Regions from separate parts of the Kitasatospora sp. NPDC093558 genome, predicted to be linked through region 1. Evidence: predicted binding sites of a transcription regulator. Region 1 holds the regulator's gene; each other region holds the start of a gene.
The links. The regulator HrcA, encoded in region 1, represses chaperone genes, less so after heat shock. The targets are predictions, from matches to a motif close to TTNGCACTCNGNNNNNCNGAGTGCNAA.
Positions count from the first base shown of each region.

Region 2: groL (chaperonin GroEL) is a predicted target of HrcA. The motif match lies at 5,873-5,899, and genes of this name have one in related genera.
Region 3: AB0O00_RS00270 (FmdB family zinc ribbon protein) is a predicted target of HrcA. The motif match lies at 3,380-3,406, and genes of this name have one in related genera.

Region 1 is NZ_JBFBDY010000060.1:12,253-23,638, forward strand. Features, by position in the region: gene AB0O00_RS09485 (ABC transporter ATP-binding protein) at 1-427, opposite strand, end outside; gene AB0O00_RS09490 (ABC transporter ATP-binding protein) at 559-2,292, opposite strand; gene AB0O00_RS09495 (long-chain fatty acid--CoA ligase) at 2,640-4,562, shown strand; gene hemW (radical SAM family heme chaperone HemW) at 4,621-5,850, shown strand; gene AB0O00_RS09505 (Uma2 family endonuclease) at 5,891-6,445, shown strand; gene AB0O00_RS09510 (DUF3097 domain-containing protein) at 6,436-7,275, opposite strand; gene AB0O00_RS09515 (hypothetical protein) at 7,300-7,884, opposite strand; gene htpX (zinc metalloprotease HtpX) at 7,930-8,850, opposite strand; gene hrcA (heat-inducible transcriptional repressor HrcA) at 9,101-10,135, shown strand; gene dnaJ (molecular chaperone DnaJ) at 10,214-11,356, shown strand.
Region 2 is NZ_JBFBDY010000232.1:523-9,271, reverse strand. Features, by position in the region: gene otsB (trehalose-phosphatase) at 1-638, shown strand, start outside; gene AB0O00_RS21200 (trehalose-6-phosphate synthase) at 625-2,079, opposite strand; gene AB0O00_RS21195 (glucosyl-3-phosphoglycerate synthase) at 2,118-3,122, opposite strand; SAM riboswitch class I at 3,265-3,398, shown strand; gene thrC (threonine synthase) at 3,416-4,696, shown strand; gene AB0O00_RS21185 (ubiquitin-like small modifier protein 1) at 4,721-4,999, shown strand; gene AB0O00_RS21180 (cold-shock protein) at 5,544-5,744, shown strand; gene groL (chaperonin GroEL) at 6,055-7,674, shown strand; gene AB0O00_RS21170 (hypothetical protein) at 7,766-8,116, shown strand; gene AB0O00_RS21165 (hypothetical protein) at 8,113-8,742, opposite strand.
Region 3 is NZ_JBFBDY010000001.1:44,562-55,947, forward strand. Features, by position in the region: gene AB0O00_RS00245 (phosphatase PAP2 family protein) at 1-230, opposite strand, end outside; gene AB0O00_RS00250 (sigma-70 family RNA polymerase sigma factor) at 625-1,596, shown strand; gene AB0O00_RS00255 (hypothetical protein) at 1,753-1,992, shown strand; gene mscL (large conductance mechanosensitive channel protein MscL) at 2,042-2,461, opposite strand; gene AB0O00_RS00265 (hypothetical protein) at 2,492-2,764, opposite strand; gene AB0O00_RS00270 (FmdB family zinc ribbon protein) at 3,072-3,368, opposite strand; gene AB0O00_RS00275 (MFS transporter) at 3,482-4,909, opposite strand; gene AB0O00_RS00280 (potassium/proton antiporter) at 5,211-6,695, opposite strand; gene AB0O00_RS00285 (penicillin acylase family protein) at 7,007-9,727, shown strand; gene AB0O00_RS00290 (5-formyltetrahydrofolate cyclo-ligase) at 9,797-10,372, opposite strand; gene AB0O00_RS00295 (GGDEF domain-containing protein) at 10,441-11,334, shown strand; gene galU (UTP--glucose-1-phosphate uridylyltransferase GalU) at 11,386-11,386, shown strand, end outside.

The DNA of each region.
Region 1 (11,386 bases):
GGTAGCCGGCGCGCTGGATGGCCTTGGTGGCGAGGCGGCCCTGGACGATGCCGAACAGGGCGGAGGCGACGTAGATCGCGAGCACCCAGAGCAGGATGGTGCCGATGGCGCCGAAGTCCATGCCCTGGCCGGGGGTGAAGTCGACGGAGGCGAGCAGGTCGGCGATGCCGCCCTGGCCGTGGGCGCGCAGGCCCTCGACGGCCTGGGCCTTGGAGGTGCCGGGCTCGAAGCGGGTGCCGACGACGCCGGCGAAGATCAGGTCGGTGGCGTGGCCGAGGACCTTGGGGCCGGTGACGGCGCAGCCGATGCTGAGCACGCCGAGGCCGAGGACGGCGGTGAGCAGGGGGCGTTCGGGGCGCAGCAGGCCGAGCAGGCGTTTGCCGGAGCCCTTGAAGTCCATGGACTTCTCGGTGCCCTGGCCGCCCATGAAGCGGCCCGGGCCGGCCGGGCCTCGGCGGGCGGCGGCGGCCTGGGAGTCGCTGGGGAGTTCGGCGGCCTCCGCCCGGTCCGATGGCTGCTGCCCGGCCGGCTGGGGGGCGCTGGGCTTGCGGGGGGTGGTCACGCCGCCTCCTGCTCGGTGAGCTGGGAGAGGACGATCTCCCGGTAGGTCGGGTTGTCGGCCATGAGCTCGTGGTGGGTGCCGGTGCCGACGACGGCGCCTTCGTCGAGGACGATGATGCGGTCGGCGTCGCGGATGGTGGAGACGCGCTGGGCGACGATGAGGACGGTGGCGTCGGAGGTCTCGTGGGAGAGGGCCTTGCGCAGCCGGGCGTCGGTGGCGTAGTCGAGCGCGGAGAAGGAGTCGTCGAAGAGGTAGACGTCGGGTTTGCGCACGAGGGCGCGGGCGATGGCGAGGCGCTGGCGCTGGCCGCCGGAGACGTTGCTGCCGCCCTGGGCGATGGGGGCGTCGAGGCCTTCGGGGAGCTTCTGGACGAAGTCCTTGGCCTGGGCGACGTCGAGGGCGTGCCAGAGTTCCTCGTCGGTGGCGTCGGGCCGGCCGTAGCGCAGGTTGCTGGCGATGGTGCCGGTGAACAGGTAGGGCTTCTGGGGGACGAGGCCGACGCTCTCGGCGATCGCCTCGGGGGCGAGTTCGCGCACGTCGACGCCGTCGAGCAGGACCTGTCCGGTGGTGGCGTCGAAGAGCCGGGGGACGAGGCCGAGGAGGGTGGACTTGCCGCTGCCGGTGGAGCCGATGACGGCGGTGGTCTCGCCGGGGCGGGCGGTGATGGCGATGCCGCGCAGCACGGGGGCCTCGGCGCCGGGGTAGCGGAAGTCGACGTCGCGCAGTTCGAGGTTGCCGCGGCGCAGGACCTCGGTGACGGGCGCGGCGGGCGGCACGACGCTGGAGGAGGTGGCGAGGACCTCCTGGATGCGTTCGGCGCAGACCTCGGCGCGGGGCACCATCATGAACATGAAGGTGGCCATCATGACGCTCATGAGGATCTGCATGAGGTAGGAGAGGAAGGCGGTGAGGGCGCCGATCTCCATGCCGCCGCTGTCGATCCGGTGGGCGCCGAACCACAGGACGGCGACGCTGGAGACGTTCACGACGAGCATGACGGCCGGGAACATGAACGCCATGAGTCGGCCGACCTGCAGCGAGACGCTGGTGAGGTCGCCGTTGGCGTCGCCGAAGCGGGCCTGCTCGTGGTCGTCCTTGACGAAGGCGCGGATGACGCGGATGCCGGTGATCTGCTCGCGCAGGACCCGGTTCACGGTGTCGATCTTCTCCTGCATGCTGCGGAACTTGGGGCGCAGCGAGCGGACGAGCAGGAGGACGACGGTGCCGAGGAGCGGGATGACGGCGAGGAGCAGGCCGGACAGCGGCACGTCCTGGTTGAGGGCCATGATGATGCCGCCGACGCACATGATCGGCGCGGCGACCATGAGGGTGAAGCTCATCAGGGCCAGCATCTGGACCTGCTGGACGTCGTTGGTGGTGCGGGTGATCAGGGAGGGGGCGCCGAACTGGCCGACCTCGCGGGCGGAGAAGCTCTGGACGCGGTCGAAGACGGCCGCGCGCACGTCGCGTCCGAAGGCCATGGCGGTGTGCGCGCCGTAGTAGACCGCGCCGATCGAGCAGAGCGCCTGGACGAGGGTGATGCCGATCATCACGGCGCCGACCCTGAGGATGTAGCCGGTGTCGCCCTTGACGACGCCGCTGTCGATGATGTCGGCGTTGAGAGTGGGCAGGTAGAGCGCCGCGAGGGTCGCCACGAGTTGGAGGACGACCAGCAGGGTGATCGGTCGGGAGTACGGGCGCAGGTACGCCCTGAGCAGTCTGATCAGCACTTGCACACTCTTGTCGTCGGCGGGTGGATTCGCATCCCAATTCTCGTTCCTTCGTGCACTCGTACAGACGATTCCCCCGGCCGGGCCATGAGGTTTGTCCAGTCCTTTGCCGAACCGCCGGGCGGGCCGGGTTGCGGGGTTCACGCGCGTGTCGTCCGCTGTGCACGGGGGCGGTGGCGGGGTGCCGGCTGGGTAGACCCCCTTACGGAATGACCGGTTTCCCCCTAGGCTGCTGATTGCCTCCTTGTTACTCGCCGGTACCGCACGTGTGACGGGGGCCCGGCGACCGCCCCCCACGGGCGCCGCGAAAAATCCCTCAGACGGCCACCCGCCCCCGGAGGTCCTCGTTGAGTTCCGCGCAGTCCCTGATCGACTCCGGCAGTGCCGACATCGTCGCCGGGCGTCCCGCCTCCGTCGCCCACCTGTTCCTGGAGCGCGTCGCCGCGACCCCCAACACCGAGGCCTACCGCTACCCCGCCCCGGTGGACGAGCACGCCGCCGACAGCGCCCCCGGCGCCGAGCAGTGGCGGTCGCTCACCTGGGCGCAGACGGCGGCCCGGGTCAAGGCGGTGGCCGCCGGCCTGATGGCCCTCGGCATCCAGCCGGAGGACCGGGTCGCCCTGGCGTCCTCCACCCGCCTGGAGTGGATCGTCGCCGACCTCGGCAACATGTGCGCGGGCGCGGCCACCACGACCGTCTACCCGAGCACCAACGCCGACGAGACGGCCTTCATCCTCTCCGACTCCGGCTGCCGGGCGATGTTCGCGGAGAACGCCGCGCAGCTCGCCAAGGCCGTCGAGCAGATCGAGCAGCTGCCCGAGCTGCGCACCGTGATCCTCTTCGACGCCCCCGCGGAGGCGCCCGAGACGGCCGGGCTCGACCTGCTCACCCTCGCCGAGCTGGAGGAGCGCGGCGCCGCGTACCTGACCGAGCACCCGGACGCCGTCGAGAAGGCCGTCGCCGCGCTCGACAAGGAGCAGCTGGCCACCCTGATCTACACCTCGGGCACCACCGGCCGCCCCAAGGGCGTGCGCCTGGTGCACGACTGCTGGGCCTACGAGGCCCGCGCCCAGGAGGCGAGCGGGCTGCTCGGCCCGGACGACGTCCAGTTCATGTGGCTGCCGCTGTCGCACGTGTTCGGCAAGACGCTGATCTCGGGCCAGATCGCCACCGGCCACGTGATGGCGGTGGACGGCCGGGTCGACCGGATCATCCACAACCTGCCGGCCATCCGGCCGACCGTCATGGCGTCGGCGCCGCGCATCTTCGAGAAGGTCTACAACGGGATCGCCGGCCGGGCCAGGGCCGAGGGCGGCGCCAAGTACAAGATCTTCCGCTGGGCGGCCGGGGTGGCCCGCGAGTACGCCCGGGTCACCCAGGAGAACCGGATCGCCACCGGGGTGGACAGCGCGCCGTTCGCCCTGCGGGCGCAGCACGCGGTCGCCGACAAGCTGGTGTACGCGAAGATCCGCGCGGCCTTCGGCGGGCGCCTGCGCGGCGCCGTCTCCGGCAGCGCGGCGCTGGCCCCCGAGATCGGCTACTTCTTCCTCGGCGCCGGCGTGCCGATCCTGGAGGGCTACGGCCTGAGCGAGACCAGCGCCGGCTCGTGCGTCAACCGCAAGGAGGACGTGCGGATCGGCACCGTCGGCCGCGCGCTGCCCGGCACCGAGGTGCGGATCGCCGAGGACGGCGAGATCCTGCTGCGCGGCCCGGGCGTCATGCGCGGCTACCACAACCTGCCGGAGAAGACCGCCGAGGTGCTGGAGCCGGACGGCTGGTTCCACACCGAGGACATCGGTGAGCTCAGCCCGGACGGCTTCCTGCGGATCACCGACCGCAAGAAGGACCTGTTCAAGACCTCGGGCGGCAAGTACGTCGCGCCGAGCGAGGTCGAGGGCAAGTTCAAGGCGGTGTGCCCGTTCGTCAGCAACATCCTGGTGATCGGCAACGGCCGCAACTTCTGCACCGCGCTGATCGGCCTGGACGAGGCCGTGATCATGCCGTGGGCGGCCGAGCACGGCCTGGCCGGCAAGTCCTACGCCGAGGTGACCGCCGACCCGCAGGTGCACGAGCTGATCGAGGGCTTCGTGAAGAAGCTCAACGGCGACCTCCAGCGCTGGCAGACGATCAAGAAGTTCCACCTGCTGCCGCGCGACCTCGACATCGAGCACGGCGAGCTCACCCCGAGCCTGAAGATCAAGCGCCCGGTGGTCGAGCGGACGTACGCGGACGCCGTGACCGCGATGTACGCGGGGGCCAACGAGGCCTGAGCCGCCCCCGTCCCGTACGGCCCGCGGGAACACCCGGGCCGTACGGGACAATGGGGTCATGCCCTCCGCACTCCCCGACGGCGATCCGGTGCCGTCCGACGGTTCCCTGCCCGCGCACGCCCTCGACGGACTCGGGACGCGGCCGTTCGGCTTCTACCTGCACGTGCCGTACTGCGCCAGCCGCTGCGGCTACTGCGACTTCAACACCTACACGGCCACCGAGCTGCGCTCCTCGGGGGCGGTCGCCTCCCAGGAGACGTACGCCGACAACGTGATCGCGGAGATCCGGCTCGCCCGGCGCGTCCTGGGCGACACGGACCTCCCGGTGGAGACGGTCTTCCTCGGCGGCGGCACCCCGACCCTCCTGCCCGCCCGCGACCTGGTGCGGATGCTCGCCGCCCTCCGCGACGAGTTCGGGCTCGCCGAGGGCGCCGAGGTGACCACCGAGGCCAACCCGGAGTCCGTCGGCCCGGCCTACCTCGCCGAGCTGCGCGAGGGCGGCTACAACCGGGTCTCCTTCGGCATGCAGAGCGCCCGCCCGCACGTGCTGCAGCTGCTCGACCGCCACCACACCCCGGGCCGCCCCGAGGCCTGCGTCGCCGAGGCCCGCACGGCCGGCTTCGAGCACGTCAACCTCGACCTCATCTACGGCACCCCCGGCGAGTCCGACGACGACTGGCGGGCCTCCCTGGACGCCGCCATCGGCGCCGGGCCCGACCACGTCTCCGCCTACTCGCTGATCGTCGAGGAGGGCACCCGCCTCGCCGCCCGCGTCAAGCGCGGCGAGCTCCCGATGATCGACGACGACGTCCACGCCGACCGCTACCTGATCGCCGAGGAGGCGCTCGCCGCCGCCGGCTACCACTGGTACGAGGTCTCCAACTGGGCCACCACCCCCGAGGGCCGCTGCCGCCACAACGAGCTGTACTGGACCGGCGCCGACTGGTGGGGCGCCGGCCCCGGCGCCCACAGCCACGTCGGCGGCACCCGCTGGTGGAACGCCAAGCACCCCGCCGCCTACGCCCAGGCCCTCGCCGAGGGCCGCACCCCCGCCCTGGCCCGCGAGGTCCTGACCGACGAGGACCGCCGCATCGAGCGCATCCTGCTGGAGCTGCGCCTCGCCGAGGGCATCCCCCTCACCCTCCTCACCGACACGGCCCGCAAGGCCGCCGAGGAAGCCCTGTCGAGCGGCCTCCTCGCCCCCGGCTCGTACGAGCAGGGCCGCGCCACCCTGACCCTCCAGGGCCGCCTCCTGGCCGACGCGGTCGTGCGTGACCTGGTGGACTGAGTTTCGTTAACGTGGTGTCAGCCGTCGGAGGGAGCGCGCGATGACCGCCATCGATGACCGGGTGATGGGGATCTTCGAGAACCTGGAGGTCCCGGAAGGCTTCAAGGCCGAGCTCATCAGGGGGGAAATCGTGATGATGGCCGGGCCTGACATGGTCCACAACGTCATTGTCGAAGCCATTCAGGACCAGATCCCCCGGGCACGGTGGCACCGCTTGACCACGCAGGACATCGATCTTCCCGGGCTGACGAGCGAGCCGCAGCCGGATCTCGTCGTGTTCGAGCGGGACGCCGCCAGCCGTGGTCGCCTGCTCCCTGCGCCTCTCCTGACCCTGGTGGTCGAGGTGGTCTCGAAGACCAGCGTCCTGCGCGACTACCGGACCAAGCGCGAGCTCTACGCCGAGGGCACGATCCCCGTCTACCTGATCGTCGACCCGATCAAGGCCGTCTGCGTGCTGCTGACCGAGCCGAACCGGGCGAGCGCTTCGGGGCTGCCGGACTACGTGTCTGCGCGGACCACCAAATTCGGCGAGCCTATTCCGGTCGACCTGCTGGGCATCAGCCTCGACACCTCGGAGTTCCAGACCTACTCCTGATCCGGGAGCGTCGCGAAGTCGATCAACTCCTCTACTCGGCCGAGGAGTTCGGGCTCCAGGTCCTTGTAGGAGTTCACCTTCGACAGGATGTGCTTCCACGCCGCAGGGGTGTCCACCGGCCAGCCGAGGCGGCGGCAGATGCCCTCCTTCCACTCCTCGCCGCGGGGGACGGCCGGCCAGGCCGGGATGCCGACGGACGAGGGCTTCACGGCCTGCCAGATGTCGATGTAGGGGTGGCCGACGACCAGGACGTTCTCGCCGGTGACCTGGGTGGCGATGCGGTGTTCCTTGGTGCCGGGGAGCAGGTGGTCGACCAGGACGCCGAGGCGGCGGCCGGGGCCGGGGGCGAAGTCGGCGACGATCGCGGGGAGGTCGTCCACGCCCTCCAGGTACTCGACCACGACGCCCTCGATCCGCAGGTCGTCGCCCCAGACCCGCTCGACCAGCTCGGCGTCGTGCCGGCCCTCGACGTAGATGCGGGACTCGCGCGCGACCCGGGCGCGGGCGCCGGGGACGGCTACGGAGCCGGAGGCGGTGCGGCCCGGGGTGCGGACGGGGGCGGGGGCGGCCCCGGCCGGGCGGACCAGGGTGACGGCCTTGCCCTCCAGCAGGAAGCCGCGCGGCACCATCGGGAACACCCGGTGCTTGCCGAAGCGGTCCTCCAGCGTGACGGTGAACCCCTCCGCCGTCTTCTCGCACCGCACCACCGCCCCGCAGAAGCCGGTCGCCGCCTCCTCGACCACCAGGTCCCGCTCGGCGGGCACCTCCGGGGCGGGCTGTTGCTTCTTCCACGGCGGGGTCAGGTCGGGTCCGTACTGGCGGCTGCGCATAGCGGCGAGTCTACGGACGGACCGTCAGAGGCCTGGCGCGCCCCACACCGGGAACCAGCGGCCGAGGTCCTTCTCCAGCCGCAGGTCGTTCGCCAGCATCGCGTTGATCTGCAGCTCCAGCGGGCTGTTGCGCCGCTCCCCGCCGCCGGGCATCGGCGCGAACGGGTAGAAGGTGCCGCGCTTGTAGAGGTAGACCAGCGCCAGCGACTGGCCCTCGCCGTTCCTGAAGCCGACCAACGAGCAGAGCAGCTGCGGCCCGAAGCCGTTCGCCTCCAGCTCGCTGTTGACCGCGTGCAGGTCGTTCACCAGCTCCGGTAGCTCCTCGGAGGTGTGCCGGGCGAGCAGCCACGAGTAGCCGTAGCCGTCCTTGGAGGCCTCCACCGGGACGCCGCCGCGCTCGGTGTCGGCGTCGAGCAGCGCCCGCACCTGCTGCTCGACCTGCACGAACGCGGCGCCCTCGACGGCCGCGAAGCACACCGAGCCGAGCCCGGTGGGCAGGAAGCCCGCGCCCGCCTCCAGGGTGAGCGCGGCCGAGGGGATGCCGAACAGCTGGTCGAGGTCGGGCTTGACGGGCTTGGTGCGGCCGAACAGCGCGTCCAGGATTCCCACGGCGGTCCCTTCGGGTCAACAGCGATCGGCAGCGGTCAACAGCGGTCAGCGGCCCAGCTGGGCGGAGATCTTCGCGAGCTGCTCCAGCCGCTTCTCCAGCGTCGGGTGGGTGGAGAGCAGCTGGGAGGCCGTCTCCTTGGCGTTCAGCGCCGGGGCGAAGTAGAAGGCGTTGTAGGGCTGCGCCTGGCGCAGGTCCTTGGACGGGATCGCGGCGATCTGCCCGGTGACCTTGGTGAGCGCCGAGGCGAGCGCGCTGGGACGGCCGGTGAGCTGGGCGGCGGCGCGGTCGGCGGCGAGCTCGCGGTAGCGCGACAGCAGCCGGGTGAGCAGGAAGCTGATCGCGTAGACGACGATCGACACCAGCGGGATGACCAGCGCGGCGATGGCCGCGTTCTGGTCGTTGTTGTCGCGCCCGCCGCCGATGAACCCGCCGTACATGGCGATCCGGGTCATCGCCCCGGCGAGGACGCCGAGGAACCCGGCGATCGTCATCACGGCGACGTCCCGGTGGGCGACGTGGGAGAGCTCGTGGGCGAGGACGCCCTCCAGTTCCTCGGGCTCCAGCCGGCGCAGCAGGCCGGTGGTGACGCAGACGACGGCGTTCTGCGGGTTGCGGCCGGTGGCGAAGGCGTTCGGCATGTCGCTGTCGGCGACCGCCACCCGGGGCTTGGGCATGTCGGCGAGCGCGCAGAGCCGGTCGACGGTGCCGTGCAGCTGCGGGTACTCCTCGGGGGACACCGGGCGGGCGCCCATGGCCCGTTCGGTGATCTTGTCGCTGAACCAGAACTGGGCCACGAACAGCCCGCCGGAGATCAGCACGATCAGGGGCCAGGCGCCGCGCAGCAGCACGATCAGCAGGCCGGTGAATCCGACGTACAACAGCCCGATCACGAACATGGTCCCGACCATCCGGCCGGTCAGGCCGCGGTCGGGCGCGAAGCGGGTGTGCTGGGCCGAGCTCGACATCGCTTGCTCCTCCGTTCGCCGTCCGCTATCGATGCTGCCACCCGGACGGCCGTGGGGCACCACCCCCGCGCCGGGAACTGCGGGCAGGATCACCCCCGCCGCGCCGTTCCTGCCGTCGGACCCGGGCCGTACACTGGCAGGTACGGTTCTGGCACTCGTGCGTTCAGAGTGCCAAAGCCGGGGCCTTCCAGGCCCGCATCAGCTCGATACGTCACAACGGACAACGTGCGAAGACGGAGGTGCGTGCCCCATGGCCGGAGAGGTCCGCCAGCTGGACGACCGCAAGCTCGCCGTGCTGCGCGCGATCGTCCAGGACTACGTGGGCACCGAGGAGCCGGTGGGCTCCAAGGCCCTGGTGGAGCGGCACAACCTCGGGGTGTCCCCGGCCACCGTCCGCAACGACATGGCGGCGCTGGAGGAGGAGGGGTACATCCACCAGCCGCACACCAGCGCCGGACGCATCCCCACCGACAAGGGGTACCGGCTGTTCGTCGACCGGCTCGCCGAGGTCAAGCCGATGAGCGCGCCCGAGCGCCGCGCGATCCGGCACTTCCTGGAGGGCGCGGTCGACCTGGACGACACCGTCGCGCGCACCGTGCGGCTGCTCGCCCAGCTCACCCGGCAGGTCGCCGTGGTGCAGTACCCGTCGCTGAGCCGCTCCACCGTGCGGCACATCGAGCTGGTCGCGCTCGCCCCGGCCAAGGTGATGCTGGTCCTGATCACCAACACCGGCCGGGTCGAGCAGCGCATGGTGGACTGCCCGGGCACCGTCGGCGAGGTGGTCCTGTCGGACCTGCGGGCCCGGATCAACGCGCGGGCCGTCGGCCAGCGCCTGCCGGACGTCCCGGCGGCGCTGGAGGAACTGCCCGCGATGTTCGAACAGGTCGACCGGGCGACCGTCAGCACGGTCCTGGCGACGCTGTTCGAGGCGCTCGCCGAGCAGAACGAGGAGCGGATCATGCTGGCCGGCACGGCCAACCTGACCCGCTTCGGCCACGACTTCCCGCTCACCATCCAGCCGGTCCTGGAGGCGCTGGAGGAGCAGGTCGTCCTGCTCCGCCTCCTGGGTGAGACCGCGGACGCGGCGATGACGGTCCGGATCGGCCGGGAGAACGCCTACGAGGGGCTGAATTCCACCTCGGTGGTGTCGGTCGGTTACGGTTCGGGCGACGAGAGCGTGGCCAAACTGGGTGTGATCGGTCCGACCCGGATGGACTATCCGGGCACAATGGGGGCGGTGCGAGCGGTGGCTCGGTACGTGGGCCAGATCCTGGCCGAGTCGTAGCGAGCAAGCCACCGCCGGAACATCCAGCGGTGGTGCCCTGTCGCAGCACTACTACAGGCGGAACAAGCGGAGCATTTGGTGGCCACGGACTACTACGCGGTACTCGGCGTCCGACGGGATGCGGGGCAGGACGAGATCAAGAAGGCGTTCCGGCGCCTGGCACGCGAACTGCACCCGGACGTCAACCCGGACCCGAAGACGCAGGAGCGGTTCAAGGAGATCAACGCCGCCTACGAGGTGCTCTCCGACCCGCAGAAGCGGCAGGTCTACGACCTCGGCGGCGACCCGCTGTCGCCGGGCGGCGGCGGTGGCGCGGGCGGCTTCGGCGCCGGCGCGGCCGGTTTCGGCTTCTCCGACATCATGGACGCCTTCTTCGGCGCCGCGGCCGGCCAGCGCGGCCCGCGCTCGCGCACCCGCCGCGGCCAGGACGCCATGATCCGGCTGGAGATCACCCTGGAGGAGGCCGCGTTCGGCACCACCAAGGAGCTCCAGGTCGACACGGCCGTCACCTGCACCACCTGCAGCGGCGAGGGCGCCGCGCCCGGCACCTCCGCGCAGACCTGCGACATGTGCCGCGGCAAGGGCGAGGTCTCCCAGGTCACCCGGTCCTTCCTGGGCCAGGTCATGACCTCCCGCCCCTGCCCGCAGTGCCAGGGCTTCGGCACCGTCGTGCCGACCCCGTGCCCGGAGTGCGCCGGCGACGGCCGGGTCCGCGCCCGCCGCACCCTGACCGTCAAGATCCCGGCCGGTGTCGACAACGGCACCCGGATCCAGCTGGCCGGCGAGGGCGAGGTCGGCCCCGGCGGCGGCCCGGCCGGCGACCTGTACGTCGAGATCGCCGAGACCACGCACACCGTCTTCCAGCGGCGCGGGGACGACCTGCACTGCACCGTCACCATCCCGATGACGGCCGCCTCGCTCGGCACCCAGGTGCCGCTGCAGACCCTCGACGGGCTGGAGGAGGTCGACATCCGGCCCGGCACCCAGTCCGGCCAGTCGATCCCGCTGCACGGCCGCGGCATCACCCACCTGCGCGGGGGCGGCCGGGGCGACCTGATAGTGCACGTCGAGGTGCAGACGCCCACCAAGCTCGACCCCGAGCAGGAGGAGCTGCTGCGCCGCCTCGCGGTGCTGCGCGGCGAGGAGCGGCCGTCCGGCCAGTTCGCGCCGGGCCAGCAGGGCCTGTTCTCGCGTCTGAAGGACGCGTTCAACGGCCGCTAGCCGTCCGCGGAGGGGTGCCGGGGTCCTCGC
Region 2 (8,749 bases), on a different contig from region 1:
TTGTCGTCGTCACGGGGCGGCCGGCTGCTCTGGCCGTCGAGTACGGGGGGCTGGACGGGCTTCCCGGGGTTGTCGTGCTCGGGCATTACGGGGCCGAGCGGTGGGAGAACGGGGAGGTTTCGGCGCCTCCGGTGCATCCGGGGGTGGTCGCGGTGCGCGGGGTCCTGTCCGGGGTGCTGGCCTCGGTGGGGGCGCCCGACGGGACGTGGGTCGAGGACAAGGGGCGCTCGCTCGCGGTGCACACGCGGCGTACGGCGGCGCCGGAGGAGGCGCTGGAGCTGTTGCGCGGGCCGGTGGCCGAGCTGGCGGCGGAGCACGGGCTGGTGGTGGAGCCCGGGCGGCTGGTGCTTGAGCTCCGGCCTCCGGGGGTGGACAAGGGGGCCGCGCTGACGGGCTTCCTGCGGGAGCGTGGGGCTCGGGCCGTGCTCTATGCCGGGGATGATCTGGGGGATGTCGCGGCTTTCGCTGCCGTCGAGAAGTTGCGCGGGGAGGGGCTCGCGGGGGTGCTCGTGTGCAGCGGCGCGGTGGGGGACGCGCCGGTGCGGGAGCTTGCCGACCGGGCCGACCTGGTCGTGCCCGGGCCGGCGGGCGTGGTGGAACTGCTGGTGGACCTGGGCGAGGCGATCAGAGCGCGTTGAGCTGGTCCAGGAACCACTGCTGCGGCGGGAGCGCGGTGGCCGCCGCGGCCAGGCGCTTGGTGCGGTCGGCGCGCTCCTCGGCGGGCATGGTAAGGCCCGCGTGGAGGGCGTCGGCCGTCTCGATGACGTCGTACGGGTTGACGACGATCGCGTCGTCGGCCAGTTCGGTGTGGGCGCCGGCCTCGCGGGACAGGACGAGGGCGCAGCCGTGGTCGGAGACCACCGGGACTTCCTTGGCCACCAGGTTCATGCCGTCCCGGATGGGGTTCACCAGGGCGACGTCGGCGAGCCGGTAGGCGGCGAGGGAGCGCGGGAAGTCGTCGTCGACGTGCAGGATCACCGGCTGCCAGGTGGGGGTGGCGAATTCGGTGTTGATGGCCTGGGCGAGGTCTCGGACCTGGGCCGTGTAGTTCCGGTATTCGGCGAGGTCGGTGCGGGACGGGTAGGCGAAGGCGATGTGCACGACGCGGTCGTGCCACTCCGGGCGCGTGCGCAGCAGGTGCCGGTAGGCCAGCAGGCCGCGGACGATGTTCTTGCTCAGCTCGGTGCGGTCGACCCGGACGATCGTGCGCCGGTCGCCGACGGCCTCGCGCAGCGTGGCGAGGCGCTCGTCGACGTCGGGGCGATGGGCGCGCTCGCGCAGGAAGTCGGCGTCGGCGCCCAGGGCGTGTACGCCGAGGTGGGTCGTGCGGTTGTCGTGGGTGACGGTGAGGGCGTCGTCGTCGACGGTCGCGTTCAGGATCTCCTTGCAGCAGGCGGCGAAGGCCCTCGCCCAGCGTTCGGTGAGGAAGCCCGCCCGGTCGGCGCCGAGGATGCCGGTGAGGACGGCCCTGGCCACGTCGTCGGGGAGGAGCCGGAAGTACTCGGGCGGGGCCCACGGGGTGTGGGAGAAGTGGCCGATGCGCAGGTCGGGGCGGGTGGCGCGGAGCAGCGCCGGGGTGAGGGACAGGTGGTAGTCCTGGACCAGGACGGCGGCGTCCGGGGCGGCCTCGGCCGCGAGGGCGTCCGAGAAGGCCTGGTTGTACGTCTCGTAGGCGGCCCACTCGGTGCGGAAGCCGGCGTCGAAGGCGGGGGCCGTGGGCGTGGCGTAGAGCAGGTGGCTCACGAACCAGAGGGTGGAGTTCGCGACGCCGTTGTAGGCGCGGGCGAAGGTCTCGGGGTCGATGTCCAGCATCCGGACGGCCTGTCCGCCGACGTCGTGGCCGGCCAGGTCGAGGCGGCCGTCGGGGGCTTCCCGGGCGGCCCGGCGGTCGGCGTCGCCGAGGGCGGCGCACACCCAGACGGCGTGCGGGTCGTCGATCGCGGAGAGGCCGGAGACCAGGCCTCCGCCGCCGCGTTTGAGGGTCAGCGTGCCGTCGTCCGCGGTGCTGAAGGAGACCGGCCCCCGGTTGGATGCCACCAGCACGGTCGCGCTCGAACGTTCGGTCGTGAGATCGCCCATGGTTGGTACGTTGCCGGGGGTTTGGGTCGGCAAACGTGTCAGTGGCGGGTCGCGTACTCGGGCACGGTGTGCATCGGGGGGCGCTCCAGGGCCGTCACGGGGTGGGTGTGGGCGGTGAACGCGCGGGTCTCCGGGTCGCGGGTGAACTGGGTGAGCAGCGGGTGGACGAGGTCGGCCGAGGCCTTGAGCCGGTGGGTGCGGTCGAGGCGTTCCAGCGCGGTGCGGTAGATGGTCGCGGCCATCCGGCCGAGGGCCTGGCCGTCCTGGTGGCGGTGGTGCCGGACGCCGACGTCGACCTGGGCCAGGGCGTCGAGCCCGGCGAGTTCCAACGCGTCGACCAGGAGGCCGAGTTCGACGCCGTAGCCGGTGGGGAAGGGGAGCCGTTCGAGCAGGGCGCGGCGGGCCGCGTACTCGCCGCCGAGCGGCTGGACGAAACCGGCGAGTTCCGGCCAGTGCAGGTTGAGGAGGGGGCGGGCCACCAGTTCGGTCACCCGGCCTCCGCCGGCGGGGACGACCGCGCCGCTCTCGGTCTCGAGCGGGCGGTCGTACATGGCCTTGACCAGCTGGATGTCCGGCTCGGTGAGCAGCGGGCCGACGGTGCCGGAGACGAACGCGGGGTCGAACTCGCGCAGGTCGGCGTCGATGAAGCAGACGATGTCGCCGTGGGTGACCAGCAGCGAGCGCCACAGCACCTCGCCCTTGCCGGGGGCTGCGGGCAGTCGGGGCAGGATCCGGTCGCGGTGTTCGACCCGGGCGCCGGCCTCGGCGGCGATGGCGGCGGTGTCGTCGGCGGAGCCGGAGTCGACGACGACGAGCTCGTCGACCAGGGGGAGGCGTTCCATCAGCTCGCGCCGGATCGTGCGGACGATGTCGCCGACGGTCGCCGCCTCGTCGAGGGCGGGCAGGACGACGCTGACGGTGTGGCCGGTGCGCCGTTTGGCCGCGAGGAGGGTGTCGACCGGCCGGTCGGCCGCGCTCCACGAGCGGCGGCCCAGCCAGGAGGCCGCCTGCGGGAGGAGTGCGGGGGTCGGTTCGGCGGGCACGGGACTCTCCTCGGCGGATCGGGGTGGAACGGGCCATCTCGCGTGGCGGACGGCCCCTTTCGGGCTCGGCGCCTTCGGATACAGTCTTCGTACAGCGGTCGGACCTTCGCACGCCGGGGTCGCCGCTGACGACAACTTCACATGCTCATCCAGAGGGACTGAGGGAACGGCCCGTTGACGTCCCGGCAACCTTCTCGCGCGGCCGATCACCAGGCCCCGGCGGGACAGGTGCCAATTCCGGCCCGTGGCGCGCCCGCGCCACGGGGAAGATGAGGAGAGAGGCCTCCGCCATCATGGCTATCGACACCGTCGCACCCGCATCCGTGGATCTCGGCCCCGCCGCCGCCCTGTCCTGTCGGGAGTGCGGCACCCGCTTCCCGCTCGGTCCGAACTTCGCCTGCCTGGAGTGCTTCGGGCCGCTGGAGATCGCGTACGAGTTCGGCGGCGAGGCCGCCGAGGAGCTGCGCAAGCGCATCGAGGCCGGGCCCGCGTCGATCTGGCGCTACGCGCCGCTGCTGCCGGTGCCGGCCGATGTCGCTTCCAAGCCCAACCTGAACCCGGGGTGGACCCCGCTGGTGAAGGCGGACAACCTCGGACGGGAACTGGGCTTCACGGCTGGGCTGTACGTGAAGGACGACTCGGGCAACCCGACGCACTCGTTCAAGGACCGCGTGGTGGCCTGCGCCATCGAGGCCGCGCGCGCCTTCGGCTACACGACGCTGTCCTGCTCGTCGACCGGCAACCTGGCCGGTGCGGTGGGCGCGGCGGCGGCCCGGGCCGGGTTCCGCTCGTGCGTGTTCATCCCGCACGACCTGGAGCAGGGCAAGGTCGTCATGGCCGGCGTGTACGGCGGTGAGCTGGTCGGCATCGAGGGCAACTACGACGACGTGAACCGCTTCTGCTCGGAGCTGATCGGCGACCCGGCCGGCGAGGGCTGGGGCTTCGTCAACGTCAACCTCCGCCCGTACTACGGCGAGGGTTCCAAGACGCTCGCGTACGAGATCTGCGAGCAGCTCGGCTGGCGGCTGCCGGAGCAGATCGTCATCCCGATCGCCTCGGGCTCGCAGCTCACGAAGATCGACAAGGGTCTGCAGGAGCTGATCAAGCTCGGGCTGGTCGAGGACCGGCCGTACAAGATCTTCGGGGCCCAGGCCGAGGGCTGCTCGCCGGTGTCCGCGGCGTTCAAGGCCGGCCGGGACGTGATCAAGCCGGTGAAGCCGGACACCATCGCCAAGTCGCTGGCGATCGGCAACCCGGCCGACGGCCCGTACGTGCTGGACATCGCGCGGCGCACCGGCGGGGCGGTCGAGGACGTGACCGACGCCGAGGTGGTGGCCGCGATCCGGCTGCTGGCCCGCACCGAGGGCATCTTCGCCGAGACCGCGGGCGGGGTGACCGTCGGCGTGCTCAAGAAGCTGGTCGAGACCGGACAGCTGGATCCGGCCAAGGAGACCGTCGCGATCAACACCGGTGACGGCCTCAAGACCCTGGACGCCGTCGCCGATGCCGGGATGACCGCGGTCATCCGCCCGACGCTGGATTCCTTCCGCAGCGCCGGCCTCGCGTCCGCCTGATTCCCCCCACGAGGAGAGCCACCCATGAGCGCCACCGTCCGCATCCCCACCATCCTGCGCACCTACACCGGCGGGGCCGCCGAGGTCGCCGCCGACGGCGGGACCCTGGGCGACGTCATCGCCGACCTGGAGAAGAACCACGCGGGCATCTCGGCCCGCATCCTGGACGACACCGGGAAGCTGCGCCGTTTCGTCAACGTGTACGTGAACGACGACGACGTGCGTTTCGCCGAGGGCCTCGCGACCGAGATCAAGGACGGCGCCAGCGTCTCGATCATTCCGGCGGTGGCCGGCGGCTGCTGAGCCGCGCCCCGCTCCGACCGGCCGCCCGCGCGCACGGAATTCCGCATTCCGTGCGCGCGGGCGGCTGCTCGCATTTCGGCGGGAATATTTCCCGGTCGAGTGGGAGTAGAGTGTCGCTCGGCCGGGAACAGGGGTCCCCCTCACCCTCCCCGTGCGAACCGCCGCTCCGCCGTCCGTCCGTTGAGACCGCCCGGGGACCGGGCCCGGGAAACATGTCACGCGGATGTCAGAATTCTTCAGGGGTTTTGCGCAATGCGTCCGCTATGTCCGGCGCGAATTGCCGAGTTCCTTCCGGTTCGGCCCGTCCTGTCCCTTGACGCGGACCCGGAATTCACCGCGGAGGGCCCTGTTGCAGAGGGCGTCGGTCCGGATACATTCAGCCGCGGTCGACGCAATCACCCGCTCACCGGATGTCGTTCGGGACGGTGGATCGCGGCGTGCACGGCTGTGCCCAGGGGGGGTTCCCCGGGCCGGCCTTCAATCCAACCCGGTCCCGCGACCCGCGGGACCGTGAAGGGCCAGCACAGCACTAGGGGAGTTCGGAATGGCTCAGGGCACCGTCAAGTGGTTCAACGCGGAGAAGGGCTACGGCTTCATCGCGGTCGACGGTGGTGCGGACGTCTTCGTCCACTACAGCGCGATCCAGATGGACGGCTACCGCACCCTCGAGGAGGGCCAGCGGGTCGAGTTCGAGATCTCCCAGGGACAGAAGGGCCCGCAGGCGGACATGGTCCGCGCTGTCTGACCCCTTCCGGCTCCAGGAGCTCGGCGCGGCCCACGGCCGGCGACCACTCGCTTCTCGACGGGCCCGTACGACACGCGTCGTACGGGCCCGTCGGCGTTCTCGGGGCGGCTCCCGGCTTGGCGATTGGGCTTGCACTCGACCACCCGGAGTGCTAATCATTGGCGTTAGCACTCACAGCCTTAGAGTGACAGCGGACCGGGTCGGTGAGGCCCTGGGAGCGGTAGGGGAATAGACCCCCGCACACCTTGGCCGTCCGTCGCGGGCACCCCTTGGTCCGAGCAGTCGACCGTGTCCCGGAGGACCACTTCAGATGGCCAAGATCATCGCCTTTGATGAGGAAGCTCGCCGCGGCCTTGAGCGTGGCATGAACCAGCTCGCCGACGCAGTGAAGGTCACGCTCGGCCCCAAGGGTCGCAACGTCGTGCTGGAGAAGAAGTGGGGCGCCCCCACGATCACCAACGACGGTGTCTCCATCGCCAAGGAGATCGAGCTCGAGGACCCGTACGAGAAGATCGGTGCGGAGCTCGTCAAGGAGGTCGCCAAGAAGACGGACGACGTCGCGGGCGACGGCACCACCACCGCCACCGTGCTCGCCCAGGCCCTGGTTCGCGAGGGTCTGCGCAACGTCGCCGCCGGCGCCAACCCGATGGCCCTGAAGCGCGGCATCGAGAAGGCCGTCGCCGCCGTCTCGGACCAGCTGCTGGCCCAGGCCACCGACGTGGAGACCAAGGAGCAGATCGCCTCCACCGCCTCCATCTCCGCCGCCGACACCCAGATCGGCGAGCTCATCGCCGAGGCGATGGACAAGGTCGGCAAGGAAGGCGTCATCACCGTCGAGGAGAGCAACACCTTCGGCCTGGAGCTCGAGCTCACCGAGGGCATGCGCTTCGACAAGGGCTACATCTCCGCCTACTTCGCGACCGACCTGGAGCGCATGGAGGCGACGTTCGAGGACCCGTACATCCTCATCGCCAACTCCAAGATCGGCGGCATCAAGGACCTGCTCCCGCTGCTGGAGAAGGTCATGCAGAGCGGCAAGCCGCTCGTCATCATCGCCGAGGACGTCGAGGGCGAGGCCCTCTCGACCCTGATCGTCAACAAGATCAAGGGCGTCTTCAAGTCCGTCGCCGTCAAGGCCCCGGGCTTCGGCGACCGCCGCAAGGCCATGCTCCAGGACATCGCCACCCTCACCGGCGGCACCGTGATCTCCGAGGAGGTCGGCCTGAAGCTGGAGAACGCCGGTCTGGACCTCCTGGGTGGCGCCCGCAAGGTCGTCATCACCAAGGACGAGACCACGATCGTCGACGGTGCCGGCGACAGCGAGATGGTCGCGGGCCGCGTGAACCAGATCCGCGCCGAGATCGAGAACAGCGACTCGGACTACGACCGCGAGAAGCTCCAGGAGCGCCTCGCCAAGCTGGCCGGCGGCGTGGCCGTCATCAAGGCCGGCGCGGCCACCGAGGTGGAGCTCAAGGAGCGCAAGCACCGCATCGAGGACGCCGTCCGCAACGCCAAGGCCGCCGTCGAGGAGGGCATCGTCGCCGGTGGTGGCGTCGCCCTGCTGCAGGCCGGTGTCGCGTTCGACAAGCTGGAGCTCGAGGGCGACGAGGCCACCGGTGCCAACATCGTCCGCGTGGCGCTGGAGGCCCCGATCAAGCAGATCGCGACCAACGCCGGCCTCGAGGGCGGCGTCGTGGTGGAGAAGGTGCGCAACCTCCCCGCCGGTCACGGCCTGAACGCCGCCACCAACGAGTACGTCGACCTCATCGCCGTGGGCATCATCGACCCGGCCAAGGTCACCCGCTCGGCGCTGCAGAACGCCGCCTCCATCGCGGCGCTGTTCCTCACCACCGAGGCCGTCATCGCCGACAAGCCGGAGAAGGCCGCGGCCCCGGCCGGCGGCATGCCGGGCGGTGACATGGACTTCTGATCCTGGTCGTTCGACCGGATCGGTGTTCCGATCGCGTGGGCGGTCCCCTTCGGGGGGCCGCCCACGCGGCGTTTCCTGGGAGAATTCACGGATGGCTGACATCGAGAGCGCCCTGCACGACGCCCGTGCGCGGATCCTGGCCGACCTCACCGCGCGGGACGTGGCGGACGCCGCCGTCGTCTCGCTCGTGGAGCAGGCCGTCACGCACCGGCGGTGGTGGCTGGAGCAGTGGCCGGACGGCACGGAGTACGTGCTCGGGCTGGTCGCCCAGGACGTCCAGGACGCGCTCCTGGAGGCGTACGGCCGCTGGCCGCTGTGCACCGCCTGCGCGGCCGACGGGGACCCGCACGCGCTGAGCGTGGAGCCGGAGCTGGGACCGGACCCGCACTGGGTGTGCGGCAAGCAGGGAGCCGCGGTCGCGCCGGTCGGGAAGTTGGCCTAGAGGGCGGCGAGTTCGGCCGTCAGGTTGGCCCGCGCCGCCACCGTGAAGCGCTCGTGGGCGGCCGGGGTGCGGTAGAGCGCGGGCAGGGCGAGGAGCCGGCGCAGCACGGCCGCCCGTCCTGCCCGGAAGTCCGGCTCGGGCACGAAGCCGTACTCCTCGCGGACGGCGGCCACGTAGGCCGCGTACGCCTCCGGGGTGCCGCCGAGGACGGCGAGGTCCGCGTCGCACAGCACCTCGCCGTCGCGGTCGCCCGGGGCGGGGTCGTGGGTGACGGTGAGCAGGATGAGCCGCTCGACCTCGGCCGTCCGCGCGGCGGGCAGGCCGGCGGCGGTGAGGGCCCGGACCGCGAGCGCGGCGCTGCGCTCCTCGTTCTCGGAGCGGTCGGGCCGGTAGACGGCGTCGTGGAACCAGGCGGCGAGCCGGACGGCGTCCGGGTCGGCGGCGTGCCCGGCGAGGGCGTCGACGTGCCGCAGGACCGCGCGCAGGTGGTCGGCGGTGTGGTACCGGCGCTGCGGCTCGGCCCAGCGGCGGAGCAGCTCCCGGCCGTACGCCACGGGGTCGGCGGTGGTGCCGCAGCGGTGCAGCAGGGCGGTCCAGTCGGCGAGCAGGTCCTCGGTGTTCGGCATGGGCGCC
Region 3 (11,386 bases), on a different contig from region 1:
CCGATGTCGGTGAGCGTCTGCACCGCGGCCGTCCAGGCGCGGTGCCCCCGGGCGTAGGAGTGCGTGTCCGCGATCCAGTCGTGGTCGAACCGGTCGAGGGGCTGCCAGTGCCGGGTCACCAGGACGGCCAGCAGGCCGAACAGCAGGGCGCAGCCCGTCGCCAGCGCCGTGCCCCGGAGGAGCCGGCGGTGACGCACGGTGGCGGCAGGCGCGCTGTTGGTCAGGTGCATGCCTGACACCTTCCCAGTGTCCTGCGCCGATCGGACGCTCCGGTGATAGCGATTCCGCATCTTTTGTGCGGAGGACCTGCGTGCGCCGGGGTGTGGGAGCGGGCGGAAAGCCGGGCGTGCGGGAACGCGCGGTGCGCGCGAGGGGTTCACCGCTATATCCGCTCCGGAGCGGTCGCGCGGCGCGCACCCGACGTGCCCGGCCGATCACCCTGTGTCCAGAACCGGGGTGAAAACCGGCAGGATACTGCATCACTGGGAAGAATCTGAGCGACTTGGGAATGTTGTCCGGAATCTGTTCGTTGGATCGTTACGTGTGTGAGCCCCCTGGGGCCCGCATTCTTGCCCTCTCGGGGCAGGCAGGCATTCCTCGGCAACACCAGCAAAGGGAGCAAGCATGGCCACCCGTGCCGTCGTTCGCGACAGGGCCGACCGGACTCGCGCGGCCCGCCCGACCAACCTTGAGGCCGACCGTGACCTGGTCGGCATGTACCTCGACGAGATCGCCAGGACGCCCCTGCTCGATGCCGCCGAGGAGGTCGAGCTCTCGCTGCGGATCGAGGCCGGCGTGTACGCCCAGCACCTGCTGGACGAGGGCGGGCTCCCCGAGGGCGCCACGCGCGAGGAGCTGGAGGCGATAGCCGACGACGCCGAGCGCGCCAAGGACGTCTTCATCCGCTCCAACCTCCGGCTCGTGGTGGCGGTCGCCCGCCGGTACCCGCGCAGTGGCCTGCCCCTGCTGGACCTCATCCAGGAGGGCAACGCGGGCCTCGTGCGGGCGGTCGAGAAGTTCGACTACGCCAAGGGCTTCAAGTTCTCCACCTACGCGACGTGGTGGATCCGGCAGGCGATCACCAGGTCGATCGCCGACCAGTCCCGCACCATCCGGCTGCCCGTCCACCTGGTCGAGGAGCTGGGGCGGATCCGGCGGGTGCAGCGTGAGAAGTCCAAGGAGCTGGGCCGCGAGGCCGAGCCGGCCGAGATCGCGGCCGAGCTGGACACCACCGAGGCCCGGATCAAGGACGTGCTGGACTGGGCGCGCGACCCGGTCAGCCTGAACATGTCGGTCGACGACGAGGGCGAGACCCAGTTCGGCGACCTGGTCGAGGACACCGGGGCGACGTCCCCCGAGGACGCCGTGATGGTCATGCTCCGCCGCGAGGAGCTGGACGACCTGATCGGGCGGCTGGACGACCGGACGGCCTCGATCATCCGCTCCCGCTACGGGATGGAGGACGGCCGCGAGCGCACCCTCACCGAGGTGGGCAAGCAGCACGGCCTCACCCGCGAGCGGATCCGGCAGATCGAGAAGCACGCGCTGGCCGAGCTGAAGAAGATCGCCGACCACGCCGGCTTCGAGGCGGCGTAAGGGATCCCGGGCGGGGCCGACCGAGGATCCCCCGCAGGAGAACCGAGCCCTGCCCGGGCCCGGGTGCGGAGCGCTCCGCACCCGGGCCCGTGGCGTGTCACGGGCTCTTAGGCTTGAGGGACAGGACGACCGGGGGCGAGCAGCGGGGTGAACAGGGTGAGCGAGCAGGGACCGGAACAGGTGGAGGGGCAGGAGCAGGTGGCACAGGAGCCGACGGTGCAGCAGCGGGAGGCCGCCGAGAAGGCCCGGACGAAGGCGCGCCTCGTCTTTGGGGACCCGCTGGACCGGCTGTCCCGGGACGACACCGACTCCGGCTGGGGCGACCGCCCCGGGGCCGGGAGCGGGCGGGGGCTGGACTGGTACCTGAGCCAGCGCCCGCCGCACCACGGCGACTGAACGGGACAAGGGGCGGGACAGAGGGCGGAACGGGGGGCGGAAACCGCGCTCAGCGCAGCGGGGAGACCAGCGCGTCGCGGATCTCGGTGAGCAGTTGGACCTCCTTGGCCTCGGCCTCCGCGACCTCCTCGGCGAGGCTCTTGCGCCGGGCGGCCATGCGGTTCATCGGCACGATCAGGACGAAGTAGACGACGGCGGCCGTGATCAGGAACTGGAGCACGGCGCTGAGCACCGAGCCCCACAGGATGAGGATCCCGGACACGGCCTCGCCGGTGGGGGAAACCTCGCAGGGCCCCTTGAGGCAGGAACTGTAGGACGCCAGATCCTTCGTCCCGAAAACACCGACGATCGGATTGATCACGCCCTTGACGAAGGCGTTGACGATGTTGGTGAAGGCCGCACCGATGACGACGGCGACGGCGAGCTCGACGACATTTCCACGCAGCAGGAATTCCTTGAAGCCCTTCATGCCGCCTCGAACGACGAAGTCGTCGACCGGTTACGGGTGATCACCCGAAGTGCCGGATTGACAACCCGCGCGGCCCAGCGCGCCACCCGTCGGTGGCGTCAGCCCGGCCCGCGCGGGCCCGAACGCGAGCGCCGCGGCCACCGCGAGCAGCACCAGCGCCGGCACCCCGCCCCGTCGCCGGACGGCGTGCCACCAGCGGTGCCGCCGGCCGGCCCCGCGCCTGATCGGCCGGAAGCTCGGCACCGCCCGCCGGGGCGGGACGGTGGGCGCGGGCGGCGGGACGGCGTGGCTGAGGGCGTTCATCGGGAACCACCTCCGGGGTCGGTCGGCCTCTGGTGACCCCACGATGAGCGCCCGCGCCGCAAGCCGGAAGACGTTATCCGCAGCCTGTGGACAAACCCGGCCCTGTGGACAATTTCGTACACCCGCACGAGTGGTCCGGGCCCGTCCGGATTGACCCACGACTGCCGGACCAGGACTGCCGGACGACCCAGGGACGACTCGGGGACGCCTCAGGACTGCCGGATCGACGCCGGACGGCTCCGGGAACGGCAAAAAGGCCCGCCGCCACCGCGTGAGCGGGGCAGCGGGCCTTCGCCGCGTGCTGGTGTCAGCCGGCGGCCGGAGCCGGGGAGGACGAGCCCGAGGACGACGACGTCGAGGTCGAGGACGTCGAGGACGACGACGTCGACGAGCTGGAGGACGTGGAGCTCACCGAGCTGCTCGACGACGAGCGGCTGTCGGTCCGGTAGAAGCCGGAGCCCTTGAAGACCACTCCCACGGCCGAGAAGACCTTGCGCAGCTTCCCCTGGCAGTCGGGGCAGGTGGTCAGCGCGTCGTCGGTGAACTTCTGCACCGCCTCCAGGCCGTTGCCGCACTCGGTGCACTGGTACTGGTACGTGGGCACTTGTCTTCCTCCTGGCACTCGCGCCTGATGAGTGCTAACGATGGTCAATGATGCGGTATTCCGCTGGATGAGTCCAGCGACTCCGGTGTGACGTGGGCCCGGTCCGGGCGGCGTCACCCCTTGGCGGCGCCCACCAGCTCCCGCTCGCCGGTACCCGAGACGGCACCAGAGACGGCACCCGAGACGGCATCCGAACCGACACCCGAGACGTCACCCGGGACGACATCCGAAGCCGCGCCCGAGGCACCGCCCGCGACCACCGTGCTCGCCCCGCCCGACGGCACCAGCAGGTGCCGCAGCGAGACCAGCGCGGCCAGCCCGAGCCCGGCGCCGATGGCCGGCACCAGGAACCCGGCCGACGGCCCGTGGCCGTCGATCAGCTGCCCGGCCACCATCGAGCCGACCGCCAGGCCGAGGCCGATGGCACCGGTCAGCCAGGTGAACGCCTCGGTCTTGGCGCCGTCCGCGACCAGCGTCTCGACCAGCGTGTAGCCGCTGATCAGGGTCGGCGCGATGGCCAGGCCGCAGACCAGCCCGGCGATCGAGAGGGTGACCAGGTTGGGCATCGCCCACAGCGTCGAGCAGCCCAGCACCAGCAGGGTGTAGCTGGTGATCATGCGCTGCTGGACCGAGCGCCGCCAGGCGATCATGCCGTAGAGCACACCGGCCACCATCGAGCCGCCGGCGAAGATCCCGTACACCGTGCCGGCCGCGGCGTGCTGCCCGACCGAGTCGGCGAAGGCGTTGACCGAGACCTGCATGCCGCCGAACACGGCGCCGACGCCGAGGATGACGCCGGCCAGCAGCCGGACGCCGGGCGAGGCGAGCGCGGAGACGCGCTGCGCCCCGGGCTGCGGCACGACCCGGGCCGGCGCGGTGCGGCGCTGGGCGGCGAAGGCCAGGCCGCCGACGAAGGTCAGCGCGGCCTCCGCGATCAGGCTGGCGGAGGGGCTGACCGAGGTCGCGATCTTGGCGGCCAGGATCGGGCCGACGACGAAGGTGAACTCGTCCGTGACGGACTCGAACGCGAACGCGGTGCTGACCTTGGCGGCGGAGGTGGCCGAGGCGCCCTCGGCGCTGAGCTTGGCCACCCAGCGGGCGCGGACCATCGCGCCGATCTGCGGCACGCTCGCACCGGCCGGGACGGCGGCCAGGCACAGGCTCCAGGCCGGCGCGTGGCCGTTCGCCAGCACGATCAGCGCGGCGACCGAGGCGGCGTGCACGAAGACGGTGGGGACGAGGACGGTGGCCTGCCCGTACCGGTCGGCGAGCCGGCCGGTCTGCGGGCCGATCAGGGCCTGGGCGACGGCGGAGACCGCCGTGACGGTGCCGGCCGTGCCCCAGGAGCCGCCGGTGCCCGTGACGAGCATCAGGATGCCCATGCCGAGCATCGCGTAGGGCAGCCGCGCGACGAACGCGGGTGCAAGGAACGTCCAGGCACCCGGCGTGCGCAGCAGCGCGCCGTACCCGACGCGCGCGGGAGCGGCGTCCTGGGTGGCGAGGGTGTCCGTGGCGTTGTCGACCGTTCGGCGGGCCGTCACGGTCGTCCTTCCTGCTGCCTGGTAGCGCGGCAAGGGCATGGGGTGGCCCCGACGGCGCCGAGAGTCGTCCTCTCGTGCGTCGACCGGGGTAGATACCGGGCCGCTCCGGCGTGGTTGCCGAGAGCCGGGCCGCAGCCGCCGAGCGGTCGCGCCAACTCTGCATCAGGCAGATGCTGGGTTGGTCAAAAGCGGTGTTCTTCCAGCATACAGTTACGCGCGTAGATGGCGCTAGATCCCAACGGATCGAAGCCGGAACGGGCTCCCGGACCCCGAAAGGCCCGGTGCCCCACCACTGTACGGCTCACTTCCCGTACAGCCACCCCGCGAGCTTGCCGCCCTTGTCCACGGCCCGCAGCCGCTTCTCCGCCGCCTCGCCGACCTCGTCCGTCGTGACCACCAGCAGCTCGTCGCCGCCGCGCAGCACCGTCGCCCGGTCCGGCACGAAGGAGTTCCCCTCCCGGACCACCAGGGTGACCGCCGCCCCCTTGGGCAGCCGCAGCTCGCCGACCTCCACCCCGGACATCCGGGACGCGGGGGAGAGCGCGACGGACAGCAGGTGCCCGTGCAGCTTCTCCAGCGGCGCGGACTCGATGTCGAGGTCCTGGCCCATCGCGCCCTCGCCGATCCTCAGCTGCCTGGCCACCCACGGCAGGGTCGGGCCCTGGAGCAGGGTGAAGACGACGACCAGGATGAAGACGATGTTGAACACGTCCTCGGCCTCGTGCGCGCCGGAGACCACCGGGATGGTGGCGAGCACGATGGGCACCGCCCCGCGCAGCCCGGCCCAGCTCAGCAGGGCCTGCTCCTTGCCCGGCACCCGGAACGGCGTCAGCGTGAGCACCACCGACAGCGGTCGCGCGAGGAAGACCAGCACCCCGCCGATGACCAGGGCCGGGATCACCGCGTCGCCCATCGTCTCGGGTGTGCACAGCAGGCCGAGCAGGACGAACATCCCGATCTGCCCGATCCAGGCCAGGCCGTCCGCGAAGCCGCGCACCGCGGGGCCGTGCGGCAGCTTGGCGTTGCCGAGGATCACCGCGCTGATGTAGACGGCGAGGAAGCCGGAGCCGTGCAGCAGCGCGCCGCCCGCGTAGGCGAGCACGGTGAGCGCCATGACGGCGATCGGGTAGAGGCCGGAGGACGGCAGGGCGACGTGCTTGATCCCGAACGCGCCGAGCTTGCCGACCGCGAAGCCGATCGCCGCGCCGATCGCGAGCTCGGCGAGGATCGTGCCGAGCAGGACGTACCAGGAGTCCAGCTCGCCGGTGGTGGCGAAGGCGACGACCAGGATGACGACGGGTGCGTCGTTGAAGCCGGACTCGGCCTCCAGCAGGCCGGTGAGCCGGTGCGGCAGCGGGACCATCCGCAGGACGGAGAAGACGGCGGCGGCGTCGGTGGAGGAGACGATCGCGCCGAGCAGCATCGAGGTGCGCCAGTCCAGGCCGACCAGCCAGTGCGCGCCGGCGGCGGTGACGAACACGCTCACCCCGACGCCGACGGTGGCGAGCACGGTCGCCGCCGGCATCACCGGCCTGACCTCCTTCCAGCTGGTCTTCAGACCGCCTTCGGCGAGGATCACGACGAGGGCCGCGTAGCCGATCACCTGGGTGAGCTCGGCGTTGTTGAAGGTGACGCCGATGCCGTTCTGGCCGAGGGCGACGCCGATCCCGAGGTAGATCAGGAGGCTGGGTAGCCCTGAGCGGGTCGATATCCGCACGGCGACCACCGCGACCAGGAGGATCACGGAGAACTCGAGAAGCAGCTGGTTCAGGTGGTCGACGTTCACGCAGGGGCACCTCGTGCAGGCATGGGGGCGGGCGGGGTGTCTCTCGGTGGTGCGGGGTGTCTCTCTCGGTGGTGCTTCGGTCGTGCGGGTACGAGCTGATGACCCGTTAAGAAGCCGTCAATACTCCTCTTGCGGATCGTTACTCATTCTAACATTTTGCCATATCTTTAGTTGGGCTCCTCACACAGGCCCCGTTCCAGGCCGTCCCCGTTCACGCCGCCGCGCGGACTCGGCCTAATGTGGTGCCCTGTCACGGCCGCAGGCCCTGGACACGCCCGCCCGCCCCGAAGTCGAGGACCGCAAGGACCCAGATGCCCCGCTCGAAGAAGTTCCGGCGCGCCCGTCTGATCGTGATCGTGCTGGTCGTGCTGCTGGTGGCCGGCGTCGGCTACGGCGGCTACCGCGGGGTCACCGCGGTCCGCGCGTCCTTCCCGACGGTCGACGGCACCGTGAAGGTGGCGGGCCTGACCGCCCCGGTCGACGTCAAGCGGGACGCCAACGGCATCCCGCAGCTCTACGCCGACACCGCCGAGGACCTCTTCCGCGCCCAGGGCTACGTCCAGGCGCAGGACCGTTTCTGGGAGATGGACGTCCGACGGCACATCACCGCCGGCCGCCTCTCCGAGATGTTCGGCGACTCCCAGGTCGACACCGACTCCTTCATCCGCACCATGGGCTGGCGCCAGGTGGCCGAGCAGGAGTTCAAGACCAAGCTGTCGCCGGAGACGAAGAAGTACCTCCAGGCGTACTCGGAGGGTGTCAACGCCTGGCTGGCCGAGCACCCGGGCGGCGAGAAGGCCTCGCTGGAGTACGCGATGCTCGGCGTCGTCAACAGCGGCTACCAGCCCGAGCAGTGGACCCCGGTGGACTCGGTGGCCTGGCTCAAGGCGATGGCCTGGAACCTCTCGGGCAACCTCCAGGAGGAGATCGACCGCTCGCTGCTGGCCCAGGACTTCACCCCGGACAAGATCGCCGAGCTGTACCCGGACTACCCGTACGCCCGCAACGGCACGATCGTGAAGACCGGCACGGTCGCGGGCGACGCCTACCGCCCGGCCGACGGCTCCGCCCAGCCGGGCACCGGCAACGCCGCCGCCCCCACCGCGCAGGGCGCGGCCGCCACCAAGGCGCTCCTCCAGGGCCTCACCGACCGGGTCGACGCGATGCCGCAGCTGCTCGGCCGCCCGGGCCAGGGCATCGGCTCCAACTCCTGGGTGGTGGCCGGCACCCACACCACGACCGGCAAGCCGCTGCTGGCCAACGACCCGCACCTCGGCCCCGGCCTGCCCTCGGTCTGGTACCAGATGGGCCTGCACTGCCGCACCGCCTCGCCGGCCTGCCAGTTCGACACCACCGGCTTCACCTTCGCGGGCATGCCCGGCGTCGTGATCGGCCACAACAAGGACATCGCCTGGGGCTTCACCAACCTCGGCGCCGACGTCACCGACCTCTACCTGGAGAAGGTCACCGGACCGGACACCTACCAGGTGGACGGCAAGGACGTGAAGTTCGACCTCCGCAAGGAGACCATCAAGGTCGCCGGCGGCGACGACCGCGTCATCACCGTCCGCACCACCCAGACCGGCGCCCCGCTCATCTCCGACCAGAGCACCGAGCAGCAGAACGTCGGCAAGTACGCCCCCAACGGCAGCGCCGCCCCCGACCGCGGCACCGGCGGCTACGGCGTCGCCCTGCAGTGGACGGCGCTGAACCCCGGCAAGACGATGGACGCCGTCTTCGAGCTGGACAAGGCCAGGAACTGGGACGACTTCCGCAACGCCGCCAAGGACTTCGCCGTCCCCGCGCAGAACCTCGTCTACGCCGACGCGAAGAACATCGGCTACCAGGCCCCGGGCGACATCCCCGTCCGCGGCAAGGGCGACGGCACGCTCCCGGCCCCCGGCTGGGACTCCGCCTACCAGTGGAAGGGCTCGATCCCCTTCACCGCCCTGCCGTACAGCTTCAACCCGTCCTCGGGCTACATCGTCACCGCCAACCAGGCCGTGGTGGACCCGACGTACAAGTACGGCCTGACCAAGGACTGGGAGTACGGCACCCGGGCCAAGGAGATCACCGACCAGATCGAGGGTCTGCTCAAGAACAACGGCAGGATCTCGCCGGACGACATGCAGACCCTGCAGCTGGACAACACCAGCGTCATGGCCAAGACGCTCGTCCCGCTGCTGCTCAAGCAGCAGATCGACGACCCGTACGTGCGCGAGGCCCAGGACCTCCTGAAGGACTGGAACTACCACCAGGACGCCTCCTCGGCCGCCGCCGCGTACTACAACGCGGTCTGGCGCCAGCTGCTCACCCTCGCGTTCGGCCAGAAGTTCCCGGCCGACATCCGCGCCAAGGGCAACTGCCTGCTGGTGCGCCAGCAGGACGACCCGACCAAGCCGGACAGCTCCAGCAAGATCGTCACCGAGTGCGGCACCCGCGACCCGGACAAGGCCCAGCCCGACGGCGGCGACCGCTGGACCGAGGTCGTGCGCCAGCAGCTGGACAAGCCCGAGAGCACCTGGTGGACGTACATCGACTCGCAGCACAAGGAGCAGAAGGGCCTGGACAACCTGCTCCAGGAGGCGATGAAGAACGCCCGCCAGGAGCTGACCTCGCTGCTCAGCAAGGACGTCTCCACCTGGAACTGGGGCCGCCTGCACAAGCTGACGCTGCGCGAGCAGACCCTCGGCACCGACGACTCGTCGATCGCCTCCGGCCTCGTCCACAAGCTGCTCAACCGTGGCCCCTACCGCCTCTCCGGCGGCACGGCGGCGGTCGACGCGGCTGGCTGGAACGCGGCGGCCGGCTACCAGGTGGACTGGATCCCGTCGATGCGCATGGTCGTCGACCTGAGCGACCTCGACTCCTCGCGCTGGGTCAACGTCGGCGGCGCCTCCGGCCACGCCTTCCACGACAACTACAACGACCAGACCGACCTCTGGCTCAACGGCAAGCTGCTGACCTGGGCCTACACGCCGGACGCGGTCGAGAAGGCGACCAAGCACAAGCTGGTCCTGACCAACGGCTGACGCCCGGACGCACCGGTGGCCCCGCTCGACCGCGAGCGGGGCCACCGCCGTTTCCGGGCGTTCCGGGGCTCACCCGAGCACGTGCCGCCCCGACGGCGTGACCGCCACGTCCACGGGACGGTCGTGCGGCTCGGCCGGCACCTCCGCCAGCAGCTCGTGCTCGTACAGCAGCACCGCCAGCACCGGCCGCGCCCCGGCCCGCTCCAGCCGGGCCAGCACCCGGTCGTAGCTGCCGCCGCCGCGGCCCAGCCGCAGCCCGCGCCGGTCCACCGCCAGCCCCGGCAGCAGCACCACCGACGCCCCCACGACGGCCTCCGGCCCCAGCCGCGGCCCGACCGGCTCCAGCAGCCCCCGCGCGGCCGGGGCCAGCGCGTCCACCCCCTCGTACGGCGCCCAGTCCAGGTCGTTGTCGGCCAGCAGGACGGGCAGCAGCACCCGCACACCGTGCGCCCTCAGCTCGTCGAGCAGCGGACCGGTCCCGGGCTCGGCTCCGACCGAGACGTACGCGGCGACGGTGGCACCCGGCGCCGCCAGCTCCCCGGCGTGCGCGGCCAGTGCACGCGCCGCCTCCGCGCGCTGGTCCCCGGTGAGTGCACGGCGATCGGCCAGCAGCCGTGTCCTCAGCCCGTTCTTCTCGTTGTGCATGGGATCTCCTCGGATCTCCTCGAACTCGGCCCGACGGGCCGAGCCTGACACGCGAAAGGGCACCCCCATTGCCCACCCCGCTGCTGGTCCACGCCCTGGCCGCGCTGAGCGTCCCCGCGCTGGCCGGCACCACCGTGCTCGGCCTGCGGCTGCGCCGGGCGCACGGCGAGGCCGCCGACCGGGAGGCGCTGCTGCACGAGCGGGTCGCCGAGCTGGAGGGCCGCTGCGCCGAACTGGAGCGCACCGCCTCCTGCGACCCGCTCACCGGCGTGTGGAACTACCGCCACCTCCAGCTCACCCTCGACCGCGAGATCGAGCGCGCCCGCCGCGCCGAGCAGTCCGACCAGCAGGACGGGCCGCGCCCGCTGGCCGTGCTGCTGCTGGAGATCGCCGGCTTCGACGCGATCGTCACCGAGCACGGCCGCGCCCGGGCCGGCGCGATACTGCGCGACCTCGCCCAGCGCCTCGCGATGGAGATCCGGCGGGCCGACACCCTCGGCCGCTACAGCGGCGAGGAGTTCCTGGTGATCCTGCCGGACACCGGTGCCGACGGCGCCGCGCAGGTCGCCGAACGGCTGGTCTGGTCGGTGCGCCGGCACCTGCTGCTCGACTGGTCCTCCGGCCCGCGCGAGCCCCGCCCGGCTCGCGGCAACGGCCTCACCGCCGCCGTCGGCGTCGCCGTGCTCCCCGAGGACGGCACCCACGCCGCCGTCCTGCTCCGGGCCGCCGACCGGGCGCTCGCCGAGGCCCGCGCGGCGGGCGGCGACTGCTGGCGCGGAAGCCCGCGGGCCGGGCGCCACGAGCCCGTCACTTCCGGTACGGAGGGCGGTTCGACTGCCGAACGTGACCGTTCGGAAAAGCCGGGTAGTCTGTCGCCCTGTGCCGGCGGGGACCCCCTCGCCCAGCCGGTCATTTCCCAGACGCCTGCCACCGTGGCCGGCCCCGGCGACGGGCTCCCCTAGTCGTCCGACCGCGCCCGGCCGGGTGAAAACGTGCCTTAGTAAGGTTTGCGCA